Regions from separate parts of the Pseudomonas sp. BJa5 genome, predicted to be linked through region 2. Evidence: riboswitches for the same ligand, from Rfam matches in the RefSeq annotation. Region 2 holds a riboswitch; each other region holds the start of a gene.
What was found. Region 2 has a riboswitch for cobalamin ahead of cobW (cobalamin biosynthesis protein CobW). Riboswitches for the same ligand answer to the same signal wherever they lie in the genome.
Positions count from the first base shown of each region.

Region 1: another riboswitch for cobalamin. It lies ahead of cobO (cob(I)yrinic acid a,c-diamide adenosyltransferase); the one in region 2 lies ahead of cobW (cobalamin biosynthesis protein CobW).
Region 3: another riboswitch for cobalamin. It lies ahead of M2D63_RS00075 (TonB-dependent siderophore receptor); the one in region 2 lies ahead of cobW (cobalamin biosynthesis protein CobW).

Region 1 covers NZ_JALRNG020000003.1:129,807-134,652, forward strand. Annotated here, with positions in the region: gene cbiB (adenosylcobinamide-phosphate synthase CbiB) at 1-509, opposite strand, end outside; gene bluB (5,6-dimethylbenzimidazole synthase) at 509-1,156, opposite strand; gene M2D63_RS02840 (cobyrinate a,c-diamide synthase) at 1,153-2,448, opposite strand; gene cobO (cob(I)yrinic acid a,c-diamide adenosyltransferase) at 2,445-3,056, opposite strand; cobalamin riboswitch at 3,222-3,446, opposite strand; gene M2D63_RS02850 (hypothetical protein) at 3,596-4,174, shown strand; gene M2D63_RS02855 (sorbosone dehydrogenase family protein) at 4,253-4,846, shown strand, end outside.
Region 2 covers NZ_JALRNG020000037.1:17,153-21,998, reverse strand. Annotated here, with positions in the region: gene M2D63_RS19920 (DUF1272 domain-containing protein) at 118-363, opposite strand; gene cobM (precorrin-4 C(11)-methyltransferase) at 430-1,176, opposite strand; gene M2D63_RS19910 (cobalamin biosynthesis protein) at 1,204-1,605, opposite strand; gene M2D63_RS19905 (CbtA family protein) at 1,611-2,303, opposite strand; gene M2D63_RS19900 (CbtB domain-containing protein) at 2,314-2,499, opposite strand; cobalamin riboswitch at 2,597-2,823, opposite strand; cobalamin riboswitch at 2,883-3,081, shown strand; gene cobW (cobalamin biosynthesis protein CobW) at 3,177-4,244, shown strand; gene cobN (cobaltochelatase subunit CobN) at 4,248-4,846, shown strand, end outside.
Region 3 covers NZ_JALRNG020000001.1:9,700-14,545, reverse strand. Annotated here, with positions in the region: gene M2D63_RS00075 (TonB-dependent siderophore receptor) at 1-1,315, opposite strand, end outside; cobalamin riboswitch at 1,422-1,629, opposite strand; gene mvaD (diphosphomevalonate decarboxylase) at 1,689-2,690, opposite strand; gene M2D63_RS00065 (mevalonate kinase) at 2,687-3,751, opposite strand; gene M2D63_RS00060 (hydroxymethylglutaryl-CoA reductase) at 3,757-4,846, opposite strand, start outside.

The sequences.
Region 1 (4,846 bases), on a different contig from region 2:
TTGCTCAGGCGATAGAGCACCACCCCCGGCGCACCGGCGACGATAAACCAGAACAAGGCGGCGAACACCGCATCGCTGCCGTTTTCCAGCACCGATTCGGTTGCAGCCCGGGCCACGGCGGTTTCGTCCAGTTCGCGGGTTTCGCGGCTGACCAGGTAGCTGACGCGCTGACGTGCCTGCTCCAGGTCACCGCTGCGCAAGGCGCTGGCCACCGGGATCACGTGTTCACCCAGGCTGCGCAGGCCCAGGGCGCAGTACAGCGCCAGCACCTCCACCAGCCAACCGATATAGGGCAGCCAGGACAGCACGGTAATCAGCAGGGTCAAGGGGATTACCGCCAGGAACCAGGCGGTGACGCCATGGCTGCGCCAACCGCGCCCCCCGGCATTGAAACGCTGCTCCAGACGCCCGGCCAGGCGACCGAACGCCACCAGTGGATGCCGACGCTCGGGCTCCCCCCACAGCGCATCCAGCGCCACGCCGGCAACACTCAGCAACGCCACACTCATCAAGACTCTCCCCACTGGTTTTCGAACAGCATGTCACTCAAGGGCCGCACCGTCGCCCAGCCTTCGAGGGCCAGCATCGGTGCCGGGTAGAACGCCTGGACCGGTCCCAGGCAGAGGATCGCCAGTGGCTTGGCACCTGCCGGCATACCCAGCAGCGCGGCCAGTGCCGCCGGCTCGAACAGCGACACCCAGCCCATGCCCAGCCCTTCGGCGCGGGCGGCCAGCCAGAGGTTCTGGATGGCGCACGACAGCGACGCCAGGTCCATTTCCGGCAGGGTCCTGCGACCGAAAATGTGTTTCTCGCGGTCATCCATCAACGCCGCCACCAGCAATTCGGCGCAGTCGTTGATGCCTTCGACCTTGAGCTGCATGAATTCGTCGGAACGCTCGCCCAGCGCTTGGGCGGTGCGCACCCGCTCCTCCTCCACCAGGCGCTGGATACGCTGGCGCAGGCTGCGGTCGGTAATCCGGATAAAGCGCCAGGGCTGCATCAGGCCGACGCTGGGCGCCTGATGCGCGGCTTGCAGCAGGCGTGCGAGCAGCTCGGGCGCCACTTCACCCGGGATGAAATGGCGCATGTCGCGGCGCTCGCCAATCGCGCGATACACCGCCGCGCGCTCGGCATCGGTAAAGGCCTGGTCGCTCATGGTGCCAACAGCGCCGCCGCCGCCCGGGGGTTGGAGGCGAAATAGAAATGCACGTAGGACGCGGTCAGCCGCCCGCAGCGATAGACCGCTTCGGCGCCGCGGCCGCCATTGGGGCTCTGGCCACGAGCGATCGGCTCCAGCGCGGTGCTGGTCAGGGAGTGGTGATAGGTGTGCCCGCGCAGGTTGCCCTCGGGCAGCTCCACCGCCTGCAGGGCCAGGGCAGCCAGGCGCTTCTGCATCACCGCTTCGCCCTGCAGCAGGCCCAGCAGTTCGGCACGCTCGCCGGCCACATCGGTCAGGGCATCGAGCAGGTAGAGCATGCCACCACATTCGGCGAGCACGGGCTTGCCCGCCTGGTGGTGGGCGCGAATGGCGCCGAGCATCGGCGCATTGGCGGCCAGCGCCTGATGGTGCAGCTCCGGATATCCGCCCGGCAGGTACAGGCTGTCCGCCTCTGGCAGGCAGGCGTCACGCAGCGGCGAGAAGAACGCCAGCTCAGCGCCCATGGCCCGCAGCAGGTCGAGGTTGGCGCCATAGGTGAAGGCAAAGGCTTCATCCCGGGCCACTGCAATGGTGACGCCTTCGAGCAACGGCTCGATGTTCAACTCGCTCGGCGCCGCGAACGCCACCGGTGGCGGCAACGACGATTCGCAACTGGCTCCCAGGGCCTCGGCAGCAGCGTCCAGGCGCAGGTCCAGGTCATTGAGCTCACTGGCCTGGACCAGGCCCAGGTGGCGGCTCGGCAGTTCGATGCCGGTTTCCCGCGACAGGCCGCCATACCAGCGCAGGCCCTCGGTCAGGCTGCCTTCGAGCAACTGGGCATGACGCAGGGTGCCGACGCGGTTGGCCAGCACCCCGGCGAACGGCAGGTCGGGCTGGTAGCGCGCCAGGCCCAGGGCCAGGGCGCCGAAGGTCTGGGCCATGGCCGTGCCGTCGATCACCGCCAGCACCGGCACGCCGAAGTGACGCGCCAGGTCGGCGCTCGACGGCGTGCCGTCGAACAGGCCCATGACCCCTTCGATCAGAATCAGGTCGGCCTCGCCTGCTGCTTCCCACAACAGACGCCGGCTTTCCTGTTCACCGACCATCCACAGATCCAGCTGGTACACCGGCGCGCCGCTGGCCCGCTCGAGAATCATCGGGTCGAGGAAATCCGGGCCACACTTGAACACCCGCACCTTGCGCCCCTGGTTACGGTGCAGGCGTGCCAGGGCGGCGGTCACCGTGGTCTTGCCCTGCCCCGATGCCGGCGCGGCGATCAGGACCGCCGGGCAGTGCCGGGTCAGACTCATAGTTCGACGCCCTTCTGGGCACGGATGCCGGCCTGGAAGGCGTGCTTGATCATGCCCATCTCGGTGACGGTGTCGGCCAGTTCGATCATCTCGTCCTTGGCCCCGCGACCGGTGACGATCACATGCTGCATCGGCGGGCGCGCCTGCAGGTCGCTGAGTACCTGGTCGAGGTCGAGGTAGCCGTGCTTGAGGGCGATGTTCAGCTCATCGAGCACCACGAAGGCGATGCTCGGGTCCTGCAGCATCTGCCGGGACACGGCCCAGGCGGCTTCGGCGGCGGCGATGTCGCGCTGGCGGTCCTGGGTTTCCCAGGTGAAGCCCTCGCCCATCACGTGATAGCGCACCTGCTCGGGAAAGCGGCGGAAGAACAGCTCTTCACCGGTGCTGTTGCGGCCCTTGATGAACTGCACCACGCCGCACTGCATGCCGTGGCCCATGGCCCGCGCCAGCATGCCGAAGGCCGAGCTGCTCTTGCCCTTGCCATTGCCGCTGAGCACCAGCAGCAGGCCGCACTCGTTGGGGGCGTTGGCGATACGCTCGTCGATTACCGCCTTCTTGCGCTGCATACGGGCCAGGTGGCGTTCGTCACGCTCGGTGGATTCAGTCATCGAAGTTCTCCGCAAACCACTGTCGGCCAACCGCAACGAGCGTAGCAGCACGGGGCTGCACAGGTTTCGCGGCGAAGGATGGGCAACAGATGAATGGATAAGGCAGACGGAGAAACGCGCAGGGCTGCGGCACGAAGCCGAAGAAACCGCGCATCACCCTCCGTGATGCCGTTGACTGTGACAGGCCGGTCTCCGGGCTTGTGAGCGGGGCCATGAACACCCGGGTCGCGCGCCTTCCCGGGTGCGGGCACCCAGTGGCCATGCGCGGCCTTGACTCACCTACCGTTGCGGGGGCAGCGCCGGATTCGCGCGCCTTTGCGCGCCCACCGGCTTCCCTGTTTCACCCTGCCAGGCCACAGCCCACAGAGCACCTGAAACAAGTCGCGAAGGTTAGAGGGTTGCACCGGGAGCGTCAATGAAAGGCGCCCTACCGGCCTGGATCAATGGCGACCTTGTCATCTTGTGTCACCCTGATTTCAGTGATATCAAATAGCCATAAACTGGCTGTACTCGATCACAATGATAAAGGAGAGAGCAGCATGCAAGGCCTGATCATCAACAACACACGCCTGGAATTCCTGCGTCCGGTGCTGGAACGCTGGGTCGAATGCATCGATCGATTCAACCAGGTGCTGGGCGATGGCGAAGCCGCCTACTGGCACGGCGCCCAGGCCAACCTCGGTTTGCTGTCAGCGGCGGCCTGGCAAGCCGAGTTGGTGACCTTGGCGCAGCACCAGAGCAAGAAGCAGCGCGAAGACGGTGATCGCGACGGTCGTTGCGACCTGTATATCGCCAGCCGCGAAGAAGCCGCCTACCTGCAGGCCAGCCAGCGCTGGCCACGGATCGCCCGGCTTGACCTGGCCAATGCCCTGGCCGAAACCGTACAAGCCGCCCGCCAGGTCGCAGCACCAAGCCAGCTGAAAGTCGCCGCCCTCTTCGCCAGCCCCTGGAAAGCCGGCCAACACGCCAGCCCCGAAGAACTCCAGGACCTGGTCGACGACCTGCACAAGCACACCGCCTGTGCCATTGCCTGGTACTTTCCGTACGCCTATCGCAAGTTGCACAACGAAGCCGGGCAGTATCACCCCGGGGTCGCCCTGCTGCTCAAGCAGGCCTGATCCGCCCGCCACCAAGGGAACCTCGCGAACGCGGCCGTCCTCTACTGCCAAAGAGGCCAACTTCGTGAGGTCACCACAATGGGCAAGACTCCGATAGCGCTGCTGCTGGCAATGAGCGCTGGATTGAGCGGCTGCGGCGAAACCGCCCGCCTGCAGGTCAGTGACGGGTACGGTCCGTCCCCCCAACTCCCCGAGCCGAACAAGACCCTGATTCCAACCGTCAACATCGCCCCGGCGGTGGGCTGGCCCCGGGGCGCCAGGCCTTCGACGGCACCCGGCACCCGGGTGGCGGCCTTCGCCGAAGGGCTGGATCACCCGCGCTGGCTGTACGTACTGCCCAATGGCGACGTACTGGTGGCTGAAACCAACGCCCCGCCCAAGCCTGACGACAACAAGGGAATACGGGGCTGGGTGATGAAAAAGGCCATGGGCCGTGCTGGCGCCGCCGTGCCCAGCCCCAACCGCATCAGCCTGTTGCGCGACAGCGACCGGGATGGCGTGGCCGAAATCCGCACCACTTTCATCGACAACCTCAACTCACCCTTCGGCATGGCCCTGGTGGGCAACGACTTCTACGTGGCCGATACCGATCGCTTGCTGCGCTTTCACTATGAGCCCGGCAGCATGGCGATCACGGGCCCTGGCACACTGGTAGCCGAGCTGCCCGGTGGG
Region 2 (4,846 bases):
TGGGGGCTGTTGGGAGTGTGGGGGGCTGTTGGGAGTGTGGGGAGTGTGGGAAGTGTGGGGACTGTGGGAGCTGGCGAAGCCTGCGATGCAAGGCAACGCCTTGCCAGTCCCCGTTACTCAGTGCGTCGGGCAACCCTGTTCCTTGACGATCCGCTGGGTCGAGGCCGGATACTTCACCAGCTTGGCCGCCGCCCGCGCCGGGCGCTTGACCAGCTCGCCACCACAGTTGGGGCACTGGCCCTTGAGCTGGCGCTCATTGCAATCAACACAGAAGGTGCATTCGAACGAGCAGATCAAAGCCTCCTGGCTGTCACCGGGCAGGTCGCGGCCACAGCATTCACAGTTGGGGCGCAGTTCGAGCATGATCAGGTCCTCTGAAGGTGGGCGGAACCGCCAGTGTGCTACCGGCCCGGCCCCGCGACAATACCCTCAGGGACGATAGAGGTGGGCATGGCTGGCGCGGTACAGCGCCGACTCGGAAAAGCTGTCGCTGGCCAGCACCCGCCCGACCAGGATCAGCGCCGTACGCCGGAATCCCTTGGCCTCCACCTGCTGGACAATCCCGTCCAGGGTGTCCAGCACCCAGTCCTGGTCCGGCCAGGTGGCGCGGTGCACCACGGCGATCGGGCAGTCGCCGCCATAGTGCGGGCGCAGCTGCTCGACGATCTTGTGCAGGTGCTTGACCCCCAGGTGAATCGCCAGGGTGCAGCCATGGCGGGCCAGGTCCGCCAGTTGCTCGCCGGCGGGCATCGGTGACTTGTCGCCATAGCGGGTGAGGATCACGGTCTGGGCGATGTCCGGCAGGGTCAGCTCGCAGCCGAGCAGGGCGGCGCTGGCCGCCACCGCGGTGACGCCGGGGACGATCTGGTAGGGAATGCCCAGCTCGCGCAGGTAGCGGATCTGTTCGCCGATGGCGCCGTACAGGCTCGGGTCGCCGCTGTGCACCCGGGCCACGTCCAGGCCCTGGTCGTGGGCGTCCTTGATCGCCTCGATGATCTGCGCCAGGTGCAGTTCGGCGCTGTTGATGACCGTCTGCGCGCTGTGCCCTTCGAGCACGGCGGCCGGCACCAGGGAGCCGGCATAGATGATCACCGGGCAGCGATGGATCAGGCGCTGGCCCTTGACGGTGATCAGCTCGGGATCGCCGGGGCCGGCACCGATGAAATAGACGGTCATGGGAGGTCCTTGGGAAGAAAGTGCGGATTATCCGCCAACGCCTGGGGTTGTGGCGATGGCCAGGCTGGCGTCGGCCAGCAGGGTGCGGGTCACGCGCAGCTGTGCCTTGCCCGCCAGGTGCTCGGCCAGGGCCAGCGCCGCGCTTTCGGCAACGCCGTAGCAACCGCTGTGCTGGTAGGCCACCTGCGAGCGATGGCTCAGGCGAGGCTCGAAGGGCGCCAGTTGCGCGGCGCTGAAGAATAATAAAGGCAGCTTGAGGCGCCGGGCCAGTTGCTGCAGCCCGGGCTCATCCTGCTTGAGGTCGATGCTGGCCAGGCCCGCGACGGCGTCCAGGTGCAAGCCGTGGGCCTTGAGGGTCTGCTCCAGCAGGTCGCCCAGCGTTTCGGCCGGGCAACCCCGTCGGCACCCCAGGCCGACGTACAGCGGCATGGCGATCAGGCCTGGCTCGAACGACGGTAGAGCCAGGCGCTGAGCAGGCCCAGGGCCAGCCAGAACGCGGCGTTGGTCAGCAGCGAGGCGACCTTGAACTCGGTTTCCAGGGCTTGGGGGGCAAGCATCTCATGCACTTCAGGCTGCGGTGCGCCGATCACGTGAGGGATGACCAGCAGTACCGCACCCACGATCTTGAACAGCCAGTTGTGGGCAAACGCGATCAGTGCCAGTCCCGCGGCGGTGGCAGCAGCGGTGCCCACCCACCAGGTCTGACGCTGGGCCAGGTCGGCGGCAGCGGTGCCCGGCAGCTCGGGCGGCAGGCCCAGGGTTGGCGCCAGGCAGAACACGGCAAAGCCGCCCAGGCCCCAGAGCGCACCGCTGAGCACGGTCTTCGGCGCGCGCAGGGTGTAGAGCGCGGCCAGGATCAGGGCAAAACCGACGGCCACCACCAGGTTGCCACCGGTGGTCGACAGTACGCGCTGCCAGCCATCTTCCGGTGCCCAGGCTTCGCTGTCGTGGTGATGGTCGGCCGCCACCCCGGGCGCGTGCGCGTGGGCTTCGACCGCCGGTGCCGCGCTTTCATAGGTTTCCGCCTCAAGAATCAGCGGCGCGACCCAGAAGCTTTGCAGCAGGGTCAGCAGCAGGGCGGCCAGCAGGCCGGCAAAACCTGCGGTGCGAGCGATACGCTTGATCATCGACAGCTACTCAGTGGCAAGGGAAGGCAGCGCTGTGGCGGGTGTCGTGGGCGGCATTGTGCACCGCTTCGATATGCGAAAAGCCGGCGAAGTACACCAGGCACAGGCCCAGCAGCGAGGCGCCGACGGCGACCAGCAGGCGCTGGCTGAGGCTGGACGGGGTAACGGCGGAATGACTGGCGGTGCTGGTACGCATGGCGCTTTCCTCTGGGTGTTGTCGGGCAACAGGCAAGCGCAACGAGCCCCTGCACGAGGACCGTCCAAGGGTTCAACAGCGCCCGCCCACCGCGGGTTTGTCAGAATCGGTATTGGGCCGGTCTCCGGGCTGGCGAGGGCAGGCTGATAGCCTTGCCACTGGCGTCACCTTCCCATGCCGGACTACAGGCACAGTGGTTCTGACGCTTTTCTCGCTTACCGTTGCGGGGGCAGCACCGGACTTGTCGGGCATGTCGATCACATGCGCTGACGCACCGGTTTCCCGTTTCACCCAGTCAAGGGCACCCAAACGAATGGCATAGCAAATCACGGGGGCGGCCGGGCGTCAATCGTGACAGCAGTTGACCACTCACCGGGCACTGCGTAGCCTAGCCGCTTCGAGGTTCTTCGGCAGCGACCGAAGCTAAGACGGGAACGCGGTACAAGCCGCGGCTGCCCCCGCAACTGTAAGCATTGAAGCGTTCGACACAGCCACTGCATCACTGCGGGAAGGCGTCGTTCGACTGGCTCGTCGGCCGGTGCAGTGCAAGCCAGGAGACCTGCCTCGAACAGTTTCCGACATTAAACCGGGCGGGGTGATCCGGTGGCGAACGCGCCCAGGTCAAGGTACCTGCGGCTCTCGTCGCGCATGCCCGCCATCCTGCCAAGGGCATCGACATGAAAACACTGGCCAAACTCCCTGTCACCATCGTTACCGGCTTTCTCGGCTCGGGCAAGACCACGCTGCTGCGGCACATGCTCGACAACGCCCAGGGGCGGCGCATCGCGGTGATCGTCAACGAGTTCGGCGAGCTGGGCATCGATGGCGAGATCCTCAAGCAGTGCAGCATCGGCTGCACCGAGGAAGAGGCCAGCGGCCGCGTCTATGAACTGGCCAACGGTTGCCTGTGCTGCACCGTGCAGGAAGAGTTCTTCCCGGTGATGCGCGAGCTGGTGGCCCGTCGCGGCGACCTGGACCACATCCTCATCGAAACCAGTGGCCTGGCCCTGCCAAAGCCTTTGGTCCAGGCCTTCCAGTGGCCGGAAATCCGCAATGCCTGCACCGTCGATGCGGTGATCACCGTGGTCGACAGCCCGGCCGTGGCCGCTGGCACCTTCGCCGCCTACCCGGACCAGGTCGATGCCCAGCGCAAGCTCGATCCGAACCTGGACCACGAGTCGCCACTGCACGAGCTGTTCGCCGACCAGTTGGCCAGCGCCGACCTGGTGGTGCTGAACAAGGCCGACCTGATCGCCGCCGCCGACCTGGCCAAGGTCCGCGCCGAGGTACAGGAAGAGCTGCCGCCAGCGGTCAAGGTGATCGAAGCGAGCAACGGCCGCCTGCCACTGGATGTGCTGCTGGGCCTGGGCGCCGAGTCCGAAGTGCACATCGATGGCCGCCGTACCCACCACGATTCCCATCATGACGGCGACGATCATGACGATCATGACCACGACGCCTTCGACTCGATCTCCATCGAATTGCCTGAAGCCGACGAAAGCCTGCTGCTCGATGCCCTGACCCAACTGGTGGTGCAGCACGGCATCCTGCGGGTCAAGGGCTTTGCCGCCGTGCCCGGCAAGCCGATGCGCCTGCTGATCCAGGGCGTGGGCACCCGTTTCGACAAGCATTTCGACCGCGCCTGGCGCAGTGAAGAACCGCGCACCACACGCCTGGTGCTGATCGGCCAGGAACTGGATGCCGCGCACCTGGAGGCGAGCCTGCGCGCCGCCCTGGGCGCCTGATCCATGCACCTGCTGCGGACCCAGCCCGGTGGTTTCGTACCGGACGACAGCATTGCCGACCTCGGCCAGACCCCGGCCGAGCTGGTAATCCTCTGCAGCGGTGACTCGCACCTGGCACTGCTGGCCGAAACTGCCCGGCAGTTGCCCGAGGATTATCCCAGCCTGCGCCTGGCCAACCCCATGCAGGTGCAGAACCACGCCTCGGTCGACCTCTATATCGACGAGGTGCTGCGCCATGCCAAGGTCATCCTGGTGTCGTTGCATGGCGGGGTCGGCTACTGGCGCTACGGTGTCGAGCAGCTACTGGAGCTGGCGAACCGTGGCGTCAAATTGATCCTGGTACCTGGTGACGATCACCCGGACCCGGAACTGACCGGCCTAGGCAACGTGCCGGCCGAACAGGCCGAACGGCTCTGGCACTTTTTGCGCCAGGGCGGCAAGGCCAACGCCCTGAACCTGTTCAACTGCCTGGCCAGCCTCTGGCTCGGGCGCGACTACCCTTGGGCTGAACCGCAGCAACTACCGCGTACGGCGGTGTACCACCCTGAAAGGGCCGCTGCCGAATTGCAGGACTGGTTCGGCCAGTGGCAGGTCGAACAGCC
Region 3 (4,846 bases), on a different contig from region 2:
ACAGCTGGGTGCGGTTCTCGGCGAACAGGGCGAAGGTGCGGGTGGTGCTGTGGCTTTGCGGGCGGGTCGGGTCCTGGCTGTGGAAGTCGCCAGGCGCCGGGTTCCACGGGTCGACGAAGTCACCGCCGATGTCGGTGTAGGGTGAGTTGCTGTCGATGCCGAAACGGATGCGGTTGTACTCGGCGCCCACCACGGTCTTGCTGGCAAGGCCGAACAGTGAGTGGTCGAAGGTGAAGCTCTGGCGGTCGCCGATCTGTTCCTGGTCGTGCTTGATTTCCAGGTAGCTGCCGCGCTGGAGCAGGCCCTGGTCTGGGCTCCAGGTGTAGTCCTCGGCATTGCGCCAGTGACGGCGGCTCTTGATGTAGTAGAGCTGGTTGCTGGCGCTGAGCGAATCGCTCAGGGTCCAGTCGCTGTTCAGCCGCGTCCATTCGTCATGGTAGCGCTGCACGTCGTTGCGCACGTTGTAGTTCTTCTTGCGCAGGCTGTCGCGGTAGTGGCCGTCGATCAAGGGCGTGCCGAAGTAGTTCATCGGCTCGGCATCACCGCGCTCGTGGGCCAGGGTGAAACTCAGGTCGTCGCTGGCATCGAAGCGCAGGGCGGCGCTCATGGCCAGGTTCTGCGACTCGCCATGGTCGACCCAGCCATTGGATTGCTGGCGGTCGAGGGTCAGCCGGTAGCTCAGCCGCTCGCCCAGCGAACCGCCGCTGTCCAGGCCCAGTTGCTGGCGGTCATCACTGCCGTAGCCCAGGCGCAGGTGGTTGCTGATCTCGCCGGCGAAGGGCTTTTTCGGGATCACGTTGACCACCGCACCGGTAGCGCCTTCACCGTAGAGCACCGAGGCAGGCCCGCGGATGATGTCGATGCGCTCGACCATCCATGGGGCCACCGGGAAGGTCTGGGTACCGGCGCCGGTGTACAAGCGCGAGCCATCGAACAGGGTCATCACCGCATCGTGCCCGGTAAAGCCCCGTGCCGACAGGGCGGTGTTGCCGTTGCCCGGGGTGGCGATCGAGGTGATGCCCGGCGAGCGGCTGACGGCATCCTGCACGCTGCGGTTGTTGCGCCCATCGATGACCTCGGCGCTGAGGCTGCTGGTGCTGGCCGGGGTGTCCAGGGCGCTGAGGTTCAGGCGCGAGCCGGCCGGCAGGGGCGTGGCCAGGCTGATCGGCGCGGTGTCGCTGCTGCTGGTGATGGCCGTCGAGGGCAGGGCCAGGGGAACAGGCTCGCGGTCTTCGGCGAAGGTCGGCAGGGAGAATGCCAGGCAGGGCGCCAGGGCATTGGCCGCCAGGGTGTGAAGCTTGGAAGTACGGGACATGTCGTTCCAAATCGAACAGGAAGAAATGAATCCCGGAGGGAACAACGCATGGAGGAATCGCGCGCGCAGGCGCACGCAAACCGGCCTGCGCCCGCCCACCGCGGGGTTGCCAAACGAAGCTTCAGGCCGGTCTCCGGGCTTGCGAGGGTCGTGAAGGCCTTCACCTTCCCATGCCGTGGCACAGTGGTGTTTCGAAGGCTTCGCTCGCTTACCGTTGCGGGGGCAGCGCCGGACTGATCACTTCATGTGACGCACCGGCTTCCCGTTTCACCCTGCGCGCGGCGGCGCAGGACACCTGAAACTGGCGCGCATCTGACCATCGAATGTCTTTGCAGTCAACGACTTGGCCGTGTGTTGCGGTGTAAGCCGGGGCTCAGAAAAGTGCCTGGGTCAGCACCTGCGGGCCTTCGCCGATCTGGTCCGGGATGATCTGTTGTACGCCATCGAGTTCGCGCAGCACCGCAAGCACCTTGGGACAATGCTCGGGCGTACAGAGCACATGGGCATTGGGGCCTGCATCGAAGGTCGTGCAGACATCCAGGCCGTTGCGCCGAAGTTGCTGCACCCGGTACAACACCGAGAGGGTTGCCGGCTGCCAATAGAACAGCGGCGGCACGGACGACATGGCGATCAAGTGAAGCTCGATGGCCTCGCACTCGACGATATCGGCAAAGCGGGAAAAATCACGGGTCAGGATGGCGTGCTGTAGATGCCTCAGGCGTTCCACCAACAGTTGTTGGCGGCGCTGGTAGAACGGGCTGCTCTGGGCGCGCAAATGACCGATCCGCGAGCTGGTTGTTTTCGCTGAACCGTCGACCACCACGATGATGTCGTGCAGCGGCCAATGGGCGGCGGTTGCCAGTTGCCGGGCCGGGCTTTGCGGGTCGTCGGCATCACCGGGCCATGTGACGAAACCGCCCAGTAGCGATCGGGCTGCGGAGCCCGAACCGGAAAGGCGCGCCAGGCCGCTGAGCTGGTCGGGTGACGACAGCTGGCCGAACAGCGCGGCAAACGCCAGCGCCAGGGCAGAGTACCCCGAGGCGGAAGAGGCGATACCCGCGCTGGTTGGAAAGGTATTGGTGGTGGCGATGCGCAGCGGCTGCCGGAAGTCGCTGCACTGGCGAAGTCGTCGCACATGCTGTTCGATGCCCAGGCGCATGATCGGGTCTGCGGCTTCGAGCGTGCCGTCTTCAGCACGCCAGTAGATTTCGTCAGGGCTCGAATCGTCCAGTGTTTCCAGGGTATAGAGGCTGACGCAGCGGCTCAGGGTCATCGACAGCGACCTGTTGGCAGGCAATGTGCGCTTGGCGTCGCTCATGCCCCAATACTTGATCAAGGCAATGTTGCTGGGCGATGAGACACTGATCTTGTTCATGGTCGTTGTACCCACAGGCCTTCGACCGCAAGGGGCGCCTCGATTGCGTCCAGGCCCTGGAGCAAGGGGGCGGCAGTGACGGGGGGGAGCACCAGCAGCAGACCAGCGCTGGATCCGGAGAGCGCACCGGCACCGGAAACCTTTGCCGCACCACCCGATTTTTCGATTTCCCGGATCAACGCCTGAACGGGGCCAGGCACGACACCCAGCGCTTCAAGGGCACGTTCATAGTCACGGATCAGCGCATACAAGCGGGCGCGATCGCAATGCGGGGATCGCAGCAGTGCGATGAATGCTTGGGTGGTCTGGCGCATCGATTGCAGCAGGGGGCTGTGCGCGTCTTGCAGGGTGTTGCGTACGGCAGTCACCACGGCTCCGGTACTTTCATTGGCGGTACCGGTGTTGTACAGGCGCAGCTCGTTCAACACGGCACCGGCATCGCGAAGGGGGCAGAGCTGCAGGTCATCACCCGCAGCGGGCATGAAGCTCGCGACACCGCCCTGGACAATGGTTCGATGATCGACGCCGGAGGGCAGGCCATGCTGGCGTTGCTCGATCTGGCGAGCCAGATGCTGCACCTGCGCAACTTCAGCCCTGCGCGTGAAGTGGCTGATGATCGCGGCCGGTATGCACACTGCCAGGGCGGCCGAGCTGCCCATGCCCGCGCCGATGGGAATCTGCGAGTGCACGCTGATCTTCAGACCCTGGTTGAACCCGTGCCCCAGGTGCAGCAGGGTTTCACCGACGGCGCATTTGGCCAGGTGGTCGCCCGCCTGGCCTCTCAAGGCGCGAAACCTGTGCGCATCAGGGTGGCACCGATAGGCTTGCCAGGCCTGGCGTGCCTGCAGGGCGTAATCGAGCACCGCTTGGCGTGAATAACACCGATGCATGCCCAGGTCCGGCAAGCACAGCTCGATCAACTGCGACGATTTCGGTAGCACCTGGACCTTGCAGTAAAGGCCGAGTGTGGCAACGACAGCGGGGCTGTGATGGGCCACGGCGTGCTCGCCCATCAGGATGATCTTCCCGGGAGCTACCGCGCTAATGCTGCCCTCGCTCATCGGGCTCAGCGCCCCAGGCGCTGGTGCGCCTGGGCCAGGTGGTGGGCGGCCTGGGCCGAGAGGATCGACAGTTCACCGGCCAGCACCAGGGCGCCAAGGATTTCAGCCAGGCGCAGGGTGTCGGCGCCGGGAGGGCGGGCCCCCGGACTGATCCCCATCAGCGCCAGCGCCTCGCGCTGCGTGGACAGCCCGGTGCCGCCGCCGACCGTGGCCAGCGGCACATCGGGCAGCGAGACGGAAATGTACACGGCGCCCTGGTCACGGGGCTCGATACAGGTGATGCCCATGCCACCCTCGGCGGTGTGGGCCAGGTCCTGGCCGGTGGCCAGGAAGAAGGCGGCCAGGATATTGGCGTGATGAGCGTTGCAGCCATACGCCCCGGCCATGATCGAACCCAGCAGGGTTTTTCGGTATTGTACCTCGCACAGGGCATCGGCCTGGGTCTTGAGGGTGCTGCGCAGTATGTCCGCGCTTAGACAGGCCTCGGCAAAAATTCGTTTGCCGCGGCCACTGATGAAATTGATGGCAGCAGGCTTTTTATCGACGCAGTAGTTGCCCGAGATGCTGACGCAGGCCACGTCGGTGCCAGGCACGATGACCTGGGTCACCGCCCGGTCGCAGGCCAGTGTCGCCATGTTCATGCCCATGGCATCGCCGCTGCTGAATCTGAAGCGCAGGTAAATGGTGGTGCCGACGACCGCCGGGGTGATGTCCAGCAGCACCAGGAAACGGCTATCGGCTTCGCAACTGCGCTTGATGTCCGGGTAGTGCTCGCTGATCCAGGCCAAAAAGGCCTGGGTCTGCACGATCCCCTCGGTGCGAAATACCGGTGCCCGGGTGATGCCGACCTCTTCGACCCGGACGATGGCGCCGGCGGCTTCGCGCAAGGCGCTGCAGCCCCGGGCGACGCTGGCGATCAGCGCGCCTTCGGTGGTTGCCAGCGGCGCGTAGACAGTTTCCCCGGCTTCGACCTGTTGGCCGTTGACGACAACAGGACCGACCACGCCGACAGGTACCTGGACGGCACCGATGAAGTTCTCGCATTTGGCGTTGTGCGGGTCGAAGGTGTAATCACCTGTGGCGCGCAGCGAGGCC